DNA from 2 places in the Nocardia sp. CDC519 genome. Region 1 is predicted to be linked to the other one. Evidence: predicted binding sites of a transcription regulator. Region 1 holds the regulator's gene; the other holds the start of a gene.
What was found. Region 1 encodes HspR, which represses chaperone genes until heat shock. Its sites were predicted from a motif close to ANNTGAGTNNNNNNNACTCANNT; they were not measured.

Region 1 (6,263 bases):
AAGAGATCGACCGGATGGTCAAGGACGCCGAGGCGCACGCCGCCGAGGACAAGGCCCGCCGCGAGGAGGCCGAGACCCGCAACCAGGCCGAGTCGCTGGTGCACCAGACCGAGAAGTTCATCAAGGACAACGAGGACAAGGTGCCCGCCGACGTCAAGGAGAAGGTCGAGGCGGCCATCGCCGAGGCGAACGAGGCGCTGAAGGGCACCGACATCGCCGCGGTCAAGTCGGCCGTGGAGAAGCTGGCCACCGAGTCGCAGGCGCTGGGCCAGGCGATCTACGAGTCGTCCGCCGCCGACGCCGCCGCGTCCGGTAACGGTGCCTCCGCGACGGCCGACGACGATCAGGTCGTCGATGCCGAGGTCGTTGACGAGCCGGTCGACACGGAGAAGAAGTGACGAACGCGAACGCTGGGAACTCCGAGGAGCCGATCAGCTTCGTCGACAAGCGCAAGATCGATCCCGAGACCGGTGAGGTCAGGGAGGCTGCCGGGGCGGGCAATGGTTCCGCCCCGGCCGAGCCGGACGCCGCCGAGGTCGACGCCGCCGAGGTACCCGTGTCCGACGCCGCGGTCGAGCTCGCCGAGCGCACCGCCGACCTGCAGCGTCTGACCGCGGAGTACGCCAACTACCGGCGCCGGGTCGAGCGCGACCGCAAGGCCGCGATCGACGCGGCCAAGGCCGGCGTTGTCACCGAATTGCTCGGCGTGCTCGACGATCTCGATCGCGCTAGGGCGCACGGCGATCTGGAATCGGGGCCGCTGAAGTCGGTTGCCGACAAGCTGAGCGACGCACTGCGCAAACAGGGTCTCGAGGAGTTCGGTTCGGAGGGTGAGCCTTTCGATCCGACTCTGCACGAGGCGGTGCAGCACGAGGGTTCCGGACACGATCCGGTGATCGGCCTCGTGATGCGCAAGGGTTATCGGTTCGGTGACCGGGTGCTTCGGCACGCGCTGGTGGGGGTAACCGACGGCGTGGGCGATCTGCCCACCACCGCCCCCGCCGACCAGGGCGAAGCCCCCGCACCCGACCAGGCCGAGGCATCGGATGCTGATGCCGGCACCGACGAAGGATAAGAGCGCGGCCGAGCCGCACCGTACAAGAGGAACGAAAGGAGGAGATGCCCGGTGAGCCAACGGGAGTGGATCGAAAAGGACTTCTACAAGGAGCTGGGCGTCTCCTCCGGCGCCTCGCAGGACGAGATCAAAAAGGCCTACCGCAAGCTCGCGCGTGACCTGCATCCGGATGCCAACCCCGGCGACACCAAGGCCGAGGAGAGGTTCAAGACCGTCAGTGAGGCGCATGCCGTGCTGTCGGATCCGGTCAAGCGCAAGGAGTACGACGAGACGCGCAGGCTGTTCGCCGGCGGTGGTTATCCGCGCGGTGGATTCACTCCCGGCGGCGCCGGTGGCGGATTCTCGCAGGAATTCAACCTCGGCGACATCTTCGGCGCCGGTGCCACCGGTGCCGACGGTGGCCTCGGCGATCTGTTCGGCGGTCTGTTCAACCGGGGCGGCACGCGATCGGCGAGCCGGCCCCGGCGCGGTTCCGATGTGGAGACCGAGACGACCCTCGGGTTCCGTGAGGCCGCGCAGGGCGCCACCGTCCCGCTGCGGATGACCAGTCCGTCGCCGTGCACCACCTGTCACGGCAGCGGCGCCAAGCCGGGCACCAGCCCGCGGGTCTGCCCGCACTGCAACGGCACCGGCGTGATCAGCCGCAACCAGGGCGCGTTCGGGTTCAGTGAACCGTGCGACGACTGCCGCGGTACCGGCTCGATCATCGACAACCCGTGCGTGGACTGCCATGGCAGTGGTATCCAGAACCGGACCCGCACCATCACCGTCCGCATCCCTCCTGGTGTGGCGGACGGGCAGCGGATCCGGCTGGCCGGGCAGGGCGAGGCCGGGTTGCGCGGTGCGCCCTCGGGCGATCTGTACGTGACCGTGCACGTCAGCCAGGACCGGGTCTTCGGCCGCAGCGGCGACGACCTGACCCTGGTACTGCCGGTCAGCTACAGCGAACTGGTCCTCGGCACCACGGTGTCGGTGCCGACGCTGGAGGGCCGGGTCGGGGTCAAGGTGCCTCCGGGCACCGCCGACGGCCGCATCCTGCGGGTGCGCGGCCGCGGTGTGCCCAAGCGCGGCGGCGGAGCCGGTGACCTGCTGGTCACCGTCAAGGTTGCGGTGCCGCAGAAACTGGATGACAACGCCACCGAGGCGCTGCGGGCGCTGCAGGAGGCGGAGAAGGCCAGCGGTTTCGATCCGCGAGCAGGATGGGCAGGTGCGTGATGTCCGGAGATCCGAAGCAGGCGTCGGGTGGGCCGTCGCGAGCCGAGTACTTCATGATCTCGGTGGCGGCCCAATTGGCCGGTATGCATGCGCAGACGCTGCGCACGTATGACCGGCTGGGGCTGGTGACGCCACAACGCACTTCGGGCGGCGGGCGACGCTATTCGGCAAGGGATGTGGAGCTGTTGCGCGAAGTGCAGCGGCTGTCCCAGGACGAGGGCGTCAACCTGGCGGGCATCAAACGCATCATCGAACTCACCAATCAGGTCGAACAGTTGCAACAGCGCGTCGCCGAGCTGAGTGCGGAACTGGAGCGCGCGCGGGCGAACTACCGCGCGGATCTGACCCCGCCGCAGCGCAGCACCGCGCTGGTGGTGTGGCAGCCGCGGCATCGCCGGTAGCCGTTCGCCGGATGAGTTCTCGGGCCCCGGCCCGGCTCCGCTCGTGGGCCGGGTCGGGGCCCGAGGTCCGTCCGGGAACGTTTCGGATTTGCCGACAGATCGCTGTCGGATGCGAACTTCATTGTGAAGCTTGCATATTGAGTGGTCGAGTGACGGATTTCACCCGTTTTATCCAGTCCTTCAGTCGGTTTCGTCGCGAATTCGTACGCCATACCCTTGTTTTGTCGGAATTGCACGTGGGATGTTTCGTCCGTCCATTCCACTGCCGGCAAACCTCGCCTACACTCCAAAGCCACGGCTGCTGACGAGTGTCCCGCAGCACCTCACTCGCCGGCACGGATAGTGCTCGAATGCGAAATGGGGTTGTGGCGCATATGGATTCGCGGACCGTCGCGTTGATCAGGACGACGTTCAAAGCGGTTGCCGCGGAAGAGGGTGGGGCGGAGCGGTTGTCCAAGTCGTTTTATGCGATCTTGTTCACCGAATATCCGGGTGTCCGCGATTATTTTCCCGCGGCGATGGACGCGCAGCGTGACCGCCTTGTCAAGGCCATCGGATACGCGCTCGACCGGCTGGAGGAGCCGGAAAAGTTGCTGCCCTTCCTCGCCCAGCTCGGCCGCGATCACCGCAAGTACGGGGTCCAGCGGGCCCATTACACGGCGGTATCGGAATCGTTGAAGACGGCCATGCGCCGATTCGCCGGTTCGGAGATGTGGACCGACGAGGTCGAACGCGCCTGGACGGAGGGCTTGGCGCTGATCTCGGACACCATGATCGGCGCCGCCGAACAGGAGAGCACACCGCCGGTGTGGACCGGAACGGTCGTCGAACGCCGCGAGGTGCTCCGCAATCTGGCGGTGATCCGGCTGCAATTGGACCAGCCGATGCAATACGCGGCGGGCCAATATCTGAGCGTGCAGATCCCGTCGCGGCCGCGGATGTGGCGCTATATGTCGCCAGCGGTCCCGGCGAATGCCAACGGCGAGATCGAATTCCATATTCGCTCGGTCCTCGGTGGCTGGGTCAGCCCGGCGATGGTCGGCAACACCGCGGTCGGTGATCAGTGGCTGCTCGGCTCCCCGCTGGGCGGATTGGGAATTCCGCGCAACGTCAAACGCAAAATGCTGATGATCGGCTGCGGCACCGGTATCGCACCGCTTCGCGCCCAGCTCATGGCAATGTCACAGCGACGCATCAATCCGAAGGTGCACCTGTTCGTCGGCGGCCACCATCCGTGCGATCTCTACGACCTGGAGACGCTGAGCCGGCTCGCGGTCGCCAACAAATGGCTCACCGTCACGCCGGTGACCGAACGCGCCGAGAATCCGTGGTGGTACTACGATTCCGGCGAATCGGAAAGAACCTGGCCCGGCCTCGAACCACGGGTGACCGGGCAGATCGGAAAGATCGTCGCCGGCTACGGCGCATGGGCCGACCGTGATGTGCAGATCGTCGGCTCACCTTCGATGGTGCAGACCACCAAGTTCCGGTTGATGGCCACCGGGACCCGAGCCATGAACATTCGTCACGATCCGCTCTTCTGAGCCATGAGCGGCCGGATCAGCCGCCCTCCCACTGAATTCGTTCCGCCGGTGTCCCGGTGTCGAGCAGCCGCTGCACGGTCGCGCGCGTCATCCCGGGCGAGCCGCACACCAGCACCTGGTGCCGGTCGAACGCGCCGTGCGAGCCGACCACCTCCGCGAGCGTCCCGTACAGCATCTCATCGGGTGCGAAGCCGATATCCACCCGGGAACGCTCGTACCATTCGTCCGGCAGATCGGGATCGTCCGGGGTCTCCACCACCGGAACCACTGTCAGCCACGGCAATTCCTCGGCCAGCAGCGTCAGCATGTCGGCCGCGTACAGGTCGCGCGGCGACGCACCGCCGACGAACAGGTAGGTCGGCGGCTGCACCTCGCGACGAGCCAGTTCCAGGATCTGCGCGCGCATCGGCGCCAAACCCGTGCCGCCCGCGATCATCACGACCTCGTCGCCCTCCGGATCGACGAAGAAGGTGCCTGCGGGTGCGCCGATCGTCCACTCGTCGCCGGCCGCGGTATCGGCCACGATCCCGCCGCTGCACCAGCCGCCGGGCACCGTGCGCACATGGAACTCGAGCTTGCCGTCCAGCGAGGGCGGCAGGGCGGGGGACAGGCGCCGCCGCAGACCGGGGAACTGCGGTACCCGCACCTCCACCGACTGCCCGGCGGTGAACGGCACGAACTCGCCGATCAGCCGGATCACCGCGAGATCATGACGCAGCCGATGATGTCCGACCACGGTCGACTTCCACACGGGCGCTTCCGGAATCGCGCCGTTGCGTGGCGCATGCGGATCGATGTCCATACCTACTCTCAGACGGGATCGGAACTGATGATCGACTCCGGTGTGCCCACTGCCAGCAGCGCGCGCCGGGTATCGGCGATCATCTTCGCCGAGCCGGCGATCTGGATCTGGCGATCCGACCACGACCCGAAGCTGGCGACCACCGCACCGAGATTACCGACCAGGCGCCGGTGCATGCCGTAGGGCGCGTCGGCAGCGGGATGCGGATACCACCACGGGTTGGTCTTCTGCTCGCACACCGGAACGATCGTCAGCCACGGGTTGCTCTGCGAGAGCTGCCACATGTTCTCCACGTCGTACAGATCGCACGGGTACACCCCGCCGATGAAGAAGTGCACCCGCGGGTTGATGCCGCGCTGCCCCATCTCGATGAGCTGGGCGCGCAATGGCGCGATGCCGGTGCCCGAACCGATCATCAAGACATCCCGGCCGCTTTCCTGATCCACATGGAGCCCGCCCAGCGGGCCGCCGATCAGCCAGCGGTCGCCGACGGTGGTCTCGTTGACGATGGCCGGGCTCACCCAGCCACCGCGGACCTTGCGGACGTGGAATTCGATCTCGCCGTAGGGATTGGCCGGAATCGCCGGCGACAGATACCGCCACATCTTCGGCCGCTGCGGCACCGCGACCGGCACGTACTGGCCCGCCTGATAGGGGATCGGGCTGTCGGATTGCAGCCGCACGATGGCGAGATCGTCGAGCACATGCCGGTGCCCGACGACGGTGGCCTCCCAGTAGGGCGGGGAATCGTCGGAGTTGGCGCCGATGGCCATGGCGGCCGAGATCAGCAGGGCGACATCGCGCCAGCCGTCGGCCAGTTCATCACTCCAGTCGGCACCGTTGTAGGTGCGGGCGGCGGCGAACAGGGCGCGGCCGGCGAGGTCGTAATGGGAGGCTTCGACGCCGTACTTGCGGTGATCGCGGGCCAGCTGTTCGAGGAACTTCTGTGCCCGGTCCCAGTCCTCGAGATGATCGAGCATGTACTGGATGGCGGTGACCAGGCGTTTCGGCTGCATATCCATGGCGGGCGGGAACAGATCCCGCAGCCCGGGATTCTCGGCGAACAGGTGACCATAAAACGCACTGATCAACCGCTCGGGTCCGTGCGGTGAATCGACCACCGAACGGAAGTTGGCGCGGACCAGCGCAGCCGAACGCGCATCCACGGCGTGGGCTTCCTTTCCCTCGAAGAGCTGCCCGGGGACCTACCCGTAACCGGCGGTCCT
Region 2 (6,263 bases), 290 kb from region 1:
GGCGGTGACCACCCCTCCGGAATGGACAGCGAACGCTATCTGCGGGCCACCGCGGACCTGATGGCCGCACAGATCGATGCGGCCGCCCCACTGCCCCTCGGCGAACTGGAGACGTTGCGATGACGCAGTACATCACGGTGATCGGCGGCGGCCTGGCCGGACTCACCGCCGCCATAGCGTGCGCGGAAACCGGTGCACCGGTACGGCTGTTCGAGGCGCACTCGACGCTCGGCGGGCGCGGTCGCGCCACCTCGGGGCCGCACATCGCCCATGACGGCGCGCACGTCTTCTATGCCGACGGCCCGCACTACACCTGGCTGAAGGCACGCGGATTCACCGCAGGCCTCGGCTGGCCCGCACCACAACAGATGGCGCGCCTCGGTTTTCGCACCGACGGCCGGGTACGCCGGATACCGCCCGCCCGGATGCTGCGCGCGCAGGCCCGTTTCGATCTGAAACCGCCGGTTGACCAGGATTTCCGCAGCTGGGCCTCGGCGCGCTGGGGCGCGGCGACCGCCGAGCACATCGCCAACGCGATCAGTGTGGCCACCTCTGACGCCGACACCGGGCGATTGTCGGCGGCCTTCGTCTGGGGCCTGTTCCAGCGGGTGCTCGGGCCACGGGTGCCCGCGGTGCGGTGGGTGCGCGGCGGCTGGCAGCGGGTGATGGACCGGATGGCTGCCCACGCCGCCGGACTCGGCGTGGAGATCACCACCGGTGCGCGCATCGACAGCGTCGACACCTCGGCCGGGCCGGTGATCGTGGCCACCGAACTCGCCTCGGCCCGGCGCCTGCTCGGCGACGACAGCCTGACCTGGACCAGCGGGCACGCCGCCCTGCTCGATATCGCGGTGCAGAGCTCACCGCGCGACCGCAGCATCGTCTTCGACCTCGACGCGGGCGGGTTCCACGAGAGCTACACCATGCAGGACTACAGCATCGCCCCGGCCGGACAGTCGCTGTTCCAACTGCAGATGCCGGTGCGCGCCGGCGAAACGCCCGGGCAAGCCCAGCAGCGGCTTGCCGAGTTCGCCGATCTCGTCATCCCCGGACGCGCCACCAGGACGACGTTCTCCCGGACCGGCACGGCGAAGGGCCGCACCGGCGCCCTCGACCTGCCCGGCCGGACCTGGCGCGACCGTCCGGCGATCGACCGCGGTGACGATGTCTTCCTGGCCGGCGATATGGTGGCCGCCCCCGGAATGCGCGGTGAGATCTCGATCAACAGTGCCCTGGTCGCGGCCGAACGCGCGGTCGCCGCACTGCCCGCGCGCAGCGTGACACGATCATGAACGGGTAGTCGCGGCCGCCGCGCCCCGAATCGTTGACACCTCCACGGGGCAATGAGAATGTTGGGACCTCGAGTCTCATTCGATGTCTCAGACAACCATTCCGGGCATTCGTACCGGCCGGCCTAGGGAGAGCCCGCGTGACCACACTCGCGTCCGGTGTGTTCATCGATTGGGAGCAGCTCACCGGGCAGTCGAAATTCGTGGTGGACCTGATCAGCTTCCCGATCTTCGCCGGGATCGCGGGCTGGCTGACCAACTGGACCGGCGTGTTGATGCTGTTCTGGCCGCTGAGCTTCCGCGGTGTGCGGGTGCCCGGCCTGAAAGTGCTCTACCCGTATCTGCCGCGCCGGGTGCAGGTACTTCCGGTGTTCTCCGAGGACGGTTCCCGTTTCGGTTTCCAGGGTTTCATCCCGGCCCGCGCGGAGAAGATGGCCAGCATCTGCGTGGACAAGGCGCTGATGCGGATCGGCAGTCCACGCGATTTCATCCACGAACTCGACCTGGACGGTATCGCCGACTATGTGGCCGAGATGGCGCACAAGCAGGTCCAGTCGATCGTCGACGACGTGATGTACCGGGAGAATCCCGAGCTGTGGGGTTCGCTGCCGCGGGCGATGAAGCAGCTGGTCTATCAGCGGGTGGACCGGGAGCTGCCCGCGCTGTGCCGTCGCGCGTTCGAATCGCTGGGTGACAATGTCGACCAGCTGATCGACGTCAAGGGCTTCGTGATCCGGTACCTGCAGGACAACCCGATCATCCTCAAGGATCTGACCACCACGATCGCCGCGCCGGAGCTGCGGTTCATGGTGCGGATCGGCCTGCTCGGCGCGCCCTTCGGGCTGCTGCTCGCGCTGTATCTGCACGTGCATCCGAGCATCCCGGTACTCGGCTGGGTGCCGGCGTGGGTGATCGTGCTGCTGGTGTCGGCCGGTATCGGCGTGCTGGTCAACCTGATCGCGATCAAGATGGTGTTCGAGCCGGGCGATCCGCAGCCGCGCTACAAGTACCTGTGGCGCCAAGCCCTGCTGGCCAAGCGTCAGCCGCAGGCCGCGGTCGATCTGGCCCACATCCTGGCCTACCAGGTGCTCACCCTGCCCAATCTGTCCAAGGAACTGCTCGCGGGCCCCAACGGCGATAAGACCCGTCAGCTGCTGGAACGGCTGATCTCCGACGAGATCCACCGCCAGCTCGGCCGCACCACCTCGATGGTCCGCGCCGCCTTCGGCCGCCGCCAATTCGACAACCTCAAGGTCGGAGCCGCCGGCGCCGCCGTCGGCCTGGCACCGTCCCTGGTCGAGGACGCCGAGTTCACCGAGGAACAAGCCAAGAAGATCGACGAATTCGCCGCCCGCAAACTCAAACAACTCACCCCCGGCGAGTTCATGGAGATGTTCTACGCCTCCGTCGAACAAGACGCCTGGCTGCTGTACGTCCACGGCGGCCTGCTCGGCGTCGTCGTCGGCGGGGTACATCTGCTGCTGTTCGGCTGGTAGCCGCCGCGCACGTCCACCCTGGAGCGCTGATGTATTCGGCGCCGCTTTCGCCCTGAGTGAACCCCGCCACTCCCCTGGAACAAACCCGAATTGCCCGGGGTTGAGTAGGCATCGCTCAACTTTGAAAGGGTCGAAGACGTGACTGCAGCTCAGAACTTGCCGGTGCTGTTCCTGACCGATCCGATCGTGCTGCCGGGCATGGTCGTGCCCATCGAACTCGACGAATCGGCGCAGGCGGCCATTGATGCCGCGCGTGCCGCGAAGACCGACCAGGTCCTGGTCGCGCCCCGCTTGGACGAGGGGTACGCGGCCTACGGCGTGGTCGCCACCATCGAACAGGTCGGCCGGCTGCGCGGTGGCGCGCCCGCGGCGGTGCTGAAGGCGGAGCGGCGCGCCAAGATCGGTCACGGGGTGACCGGGCCGGGTGCGGCGCTGTGGGTGGAGGCCGAACCGGTAGCCGACGTGCCCGCCGACGGGCGGACCAAGGAACTCGCCGCCGAATACAAGAAGCTGGTCGTCTCGGTGCTGCAACGCCGGGAGGCCTGGCAGGTCATCGACGCGGTCAACCAGCTCAGCGATCCCTCCGCGATCGCCGATACCGCGGGCTACGCCACCTACCTGACCAGCGAGCAGAAGCGCGAGCTGCTGGAAACCCCGGAACCGGCCCAGCGGCTGGCGACGCTGATCGAATGGACCAAGGCGCATATCGCCGAGACCGAGGTCTCGGAGAAGATCAGCGAAGAGGTCCGCGAGGGCATGGAGAAGAGTCAGCGCGAATTCCTGCTGCGCCAGCAGCTCAACGCCATTCGCAAGGAACTCGGCGAGGACGAACCCGACGGCGCCGACGACTACCGCACCCGCGTCGAGCAGGCCGATCTGCCCGAAACGGTGCGCGAAGCCGCGCTGCGCGAGGTCGGCAGGCTCGAACGGGCCAGCGATCAGAGCCCCGAATCGGGCTGGATCCGCACCTGGCTCGACACCGTCCTGGAACTGCCGTGGACGGTGAAAACCACCGACAACACCGATGTTTCGGCCGCCCGCGCCGTGCTCGACGCCGATCACCACGGCCTCGACGAGGTGAAGGACCGGATGGTCGAGTACCTGGCGGTGCGGGCGCGGCGGGCCGCCCGCGGGCTGGAGGTCGTCGGCGGACGCGGCTCCGGCGCGGTGCTGGTGCTGGCCGGCCCGCCCGGTGTGGGTAAAACCTCGCTGGGTGAAAGCGTCGCGCGGGCGCTCGGGCGCAAATTCGTGCGAGTTGCGCTCGGCGGTGTGCGTGACGAGGCCGAGATCCGCGGTCACCGGCGTACCTATGTCGGCGCGCTGCCCGGGCGCATCGTGCGGGCCATGAAGGAAGCCGGCTCGATGAACCCGGTCGTGCTGCTGGACGAGATCGATAAGGTCGGCTCCGATTTCCGCGGCGACCCGGCCGCGGCCCTGCTCGAGGTGCTCGACCCGGCGCAGAACCACACCTTCCGCGATCACTACCTCGACCTCGATCTGGACCTGTCCGACGTGCTGTTCATCGCCACGGCCAACGTCATGGAGACCATCCCCGGCCCGCTGCTGGACCGGATGGAACTGATCACCGTCGACGGCTACACCGAGGACGACAAGGTCGCCATCGCCCGCGACTTCCTGGTCCCGCGCCAGCTGGAACGCAATGCGCTGACCGCCGAGGAGGTGACCGTCACCGAGGGTGCGCTGCGTGAGATCGCGGCCAACTACACCCGCGAGGCCGGTGTGCGGCAGATGGAGCGGTTGATCGCCAAGGCGCTGCGCAAGGCGGCCACGACGCTGTCGGAGGGTGCTTCGGTCGCCGATGCCGTGCCGACGATCGGGCTCGGCTACGACGCCGAACTCGGCTACGACGACGTGGTCATCGAAAAGGACCCGGCCGCAGTGCGTTCCGGTGCATCGCTGACCATCGACGTCGGTGATCTGAAGGAATACCTCGGCCGTCCCCGCTTCACCCCGGATTCGGTGGAACGCACCGCCGTCCCGGGCGTGGCCACCGGCTTGGCGGTGACGGGTCTCGGCGGCGATGTGCTCTACATCGAGACCAACGCCGTCGACGGCGAACGTTCGCTGACGCTCACCGGCCAGCTCGGTGACGTCATGAAGGAATCGGCCCAGATCGCGCTGACCTACGTCCGCTCGCACCTGGAAGAGATCGGCATCGAGCCCTCGGTGCTGGATCGCAATATCCACGTGCACTTCCCGGCGGGCGCGGTGCCGAAGGACGGTCCCTCGGCCGGTGTCACCATGGTCACGGCCCTGGTATCGCTGGCTCTCGGCAGGCAGGTGCGTTCGGATGTCGGCATGACCGGCGAGGTCACGCTGAACGGCCGGGTGCTGCCCATCGGCGGCGTCAAGCAGAAGCTGCTCGCCGCGCAACGGGCCGGCCTGAAGACGGTGTTCATCCCGGCCCGCAACGAGCCGGATCTGGACGACGTCCCGGCCGAGGTGCTCGCCGCGCTGGATGTCCGCCCGGTCGCCGATGTGGCCGAGATCCTCGCCTACGCCATCGAGCCGGTCCAGGAACCGGCGCTGGACGGACGGCCGCTGGCGGCCACGGCCTGATCCGCCGCAGCCCTGACGCCGAACGAGCCGTGCCCCGCGATGGGCACGGCTCGTTCGGCATCTGCGGATACCTCAGGTTGTGCCCCCGCGCCGCGGGTATCGAAGGCGATCCCCCGAATCGACCGGTGAGCAGGGTTGCGACACCGCTCGACAGGGTGTGCGTATCCGGTTGCGAATCAGCGTCGCGCAATGGCGAATTCGTCTGCCCGAGGTGATTTTCGGCCCGACCACCGGGGTGCGAACTCGCTATTCCCGCGCGAGTGCGTCGTCCAGTTCGGTGAGATACCCCTGCACCGGCCCCGCGGTGAGGATCCCGCTGCCCGCGCCCGCGATCTCGCCCGCGGCGGGCGTCAACCGAGCACGGGCGCGCGCCATCGCGGCGTGGTCGCCGAGATCTATCGCCGCTCGTGCGATAAGACTCCACAACGCTTCGATCAGCAGACCCGGCGGTGGTTCCTGGACACGGGCCAGGCGTGCCCGGGCCTCGTCGCGGCGCCCTTCGGCCAGTAGCAGCAGCGGCCGAGCCCACGGCTCATAGGGGCCCCACTCGGTCGCTGCCGGGAATTCCGCCGGAGCCCCGCGCCATACCCGCAGGCACAGCAATGCCATCGGCAGCGCGCCCTGCTCGAATCCCGGCATACCGCAGTTCTCGTACCGCTGGGCGATGGTGCGATAGCCCGCTTCGGCGATCTCGATCGGTGCGCCGGTCGCGGCTGCCCGCATGGCGCGATACCACCCGGTGAACACCGCGACCAGCGGCCGTTCGTTGCGGGCTCCCAGCCGGTCGGCGGCACCGGCGTGGACGTCGGCCTGGTCGAAATCACCGAAAGCGCTGCGGGTCTGCATCAGGGCGAGGTGGCCGAGGATTTCGAACGGCACCAGCTCGTGGCGGCGCGAC

Region 2: a site for HspR is predicted at 2,884-2,906, ahead of lon (endopeptidase La). Genes of this name have one in related genera too.

Annotation. Positions count from the first base shown of each region.
Region 1 is NZ_CM183377.1:1,434,532-1,440,794, forward strand. Features, by position in the region: gene dnaK (molecular chaperone DnaK) at 1-398, shown strand, start outside; gene grpE (nucleotide exchange factor GrpE) at 395-1,075, shown strand; gene dnaJ (molecular chaperone DnaJ) at 1,127-2,290, shown strand; gene AC5W7N_RS06405 (heat shock protein transcriptional repressor HspR) at 2,290-2,691, shown strand; gene AC5W7N_RS06410 (globin domain-containing protein) at 3,066-4,235, shown strand; gene AC5W7N_RS06415 (FAD-binding oxidoreductase) at 4,252-5,037, opposite strand; gene AC5W7N_RS06420 (FAD-binding oxidoreductase) at 5,046-6,203, opposite strand.
Region 2 is NZ_CM183377.1:1,139,716-1,145,978, forward strand. Features, by position in the region: gene AC5W7N_RS05045 (TetR/AcrR family transcriptional regulator) at 1-123, shown strand, start outside; gene AC5W7N_RS05050 (NAD(P)-binding protein) at 120-1,292, shown strand; gene AC5W7N_RS05055 (DUF445 domain-containing protein) at 1,430-2,785, shown strand; gene lon (endopeptidase La) at 2,984-5,365, shown strand; gene AC5W7N_RS05065 (AfsR/SARP family transcriptional regulator) at 5,612-6,263, opposite strand, start outside.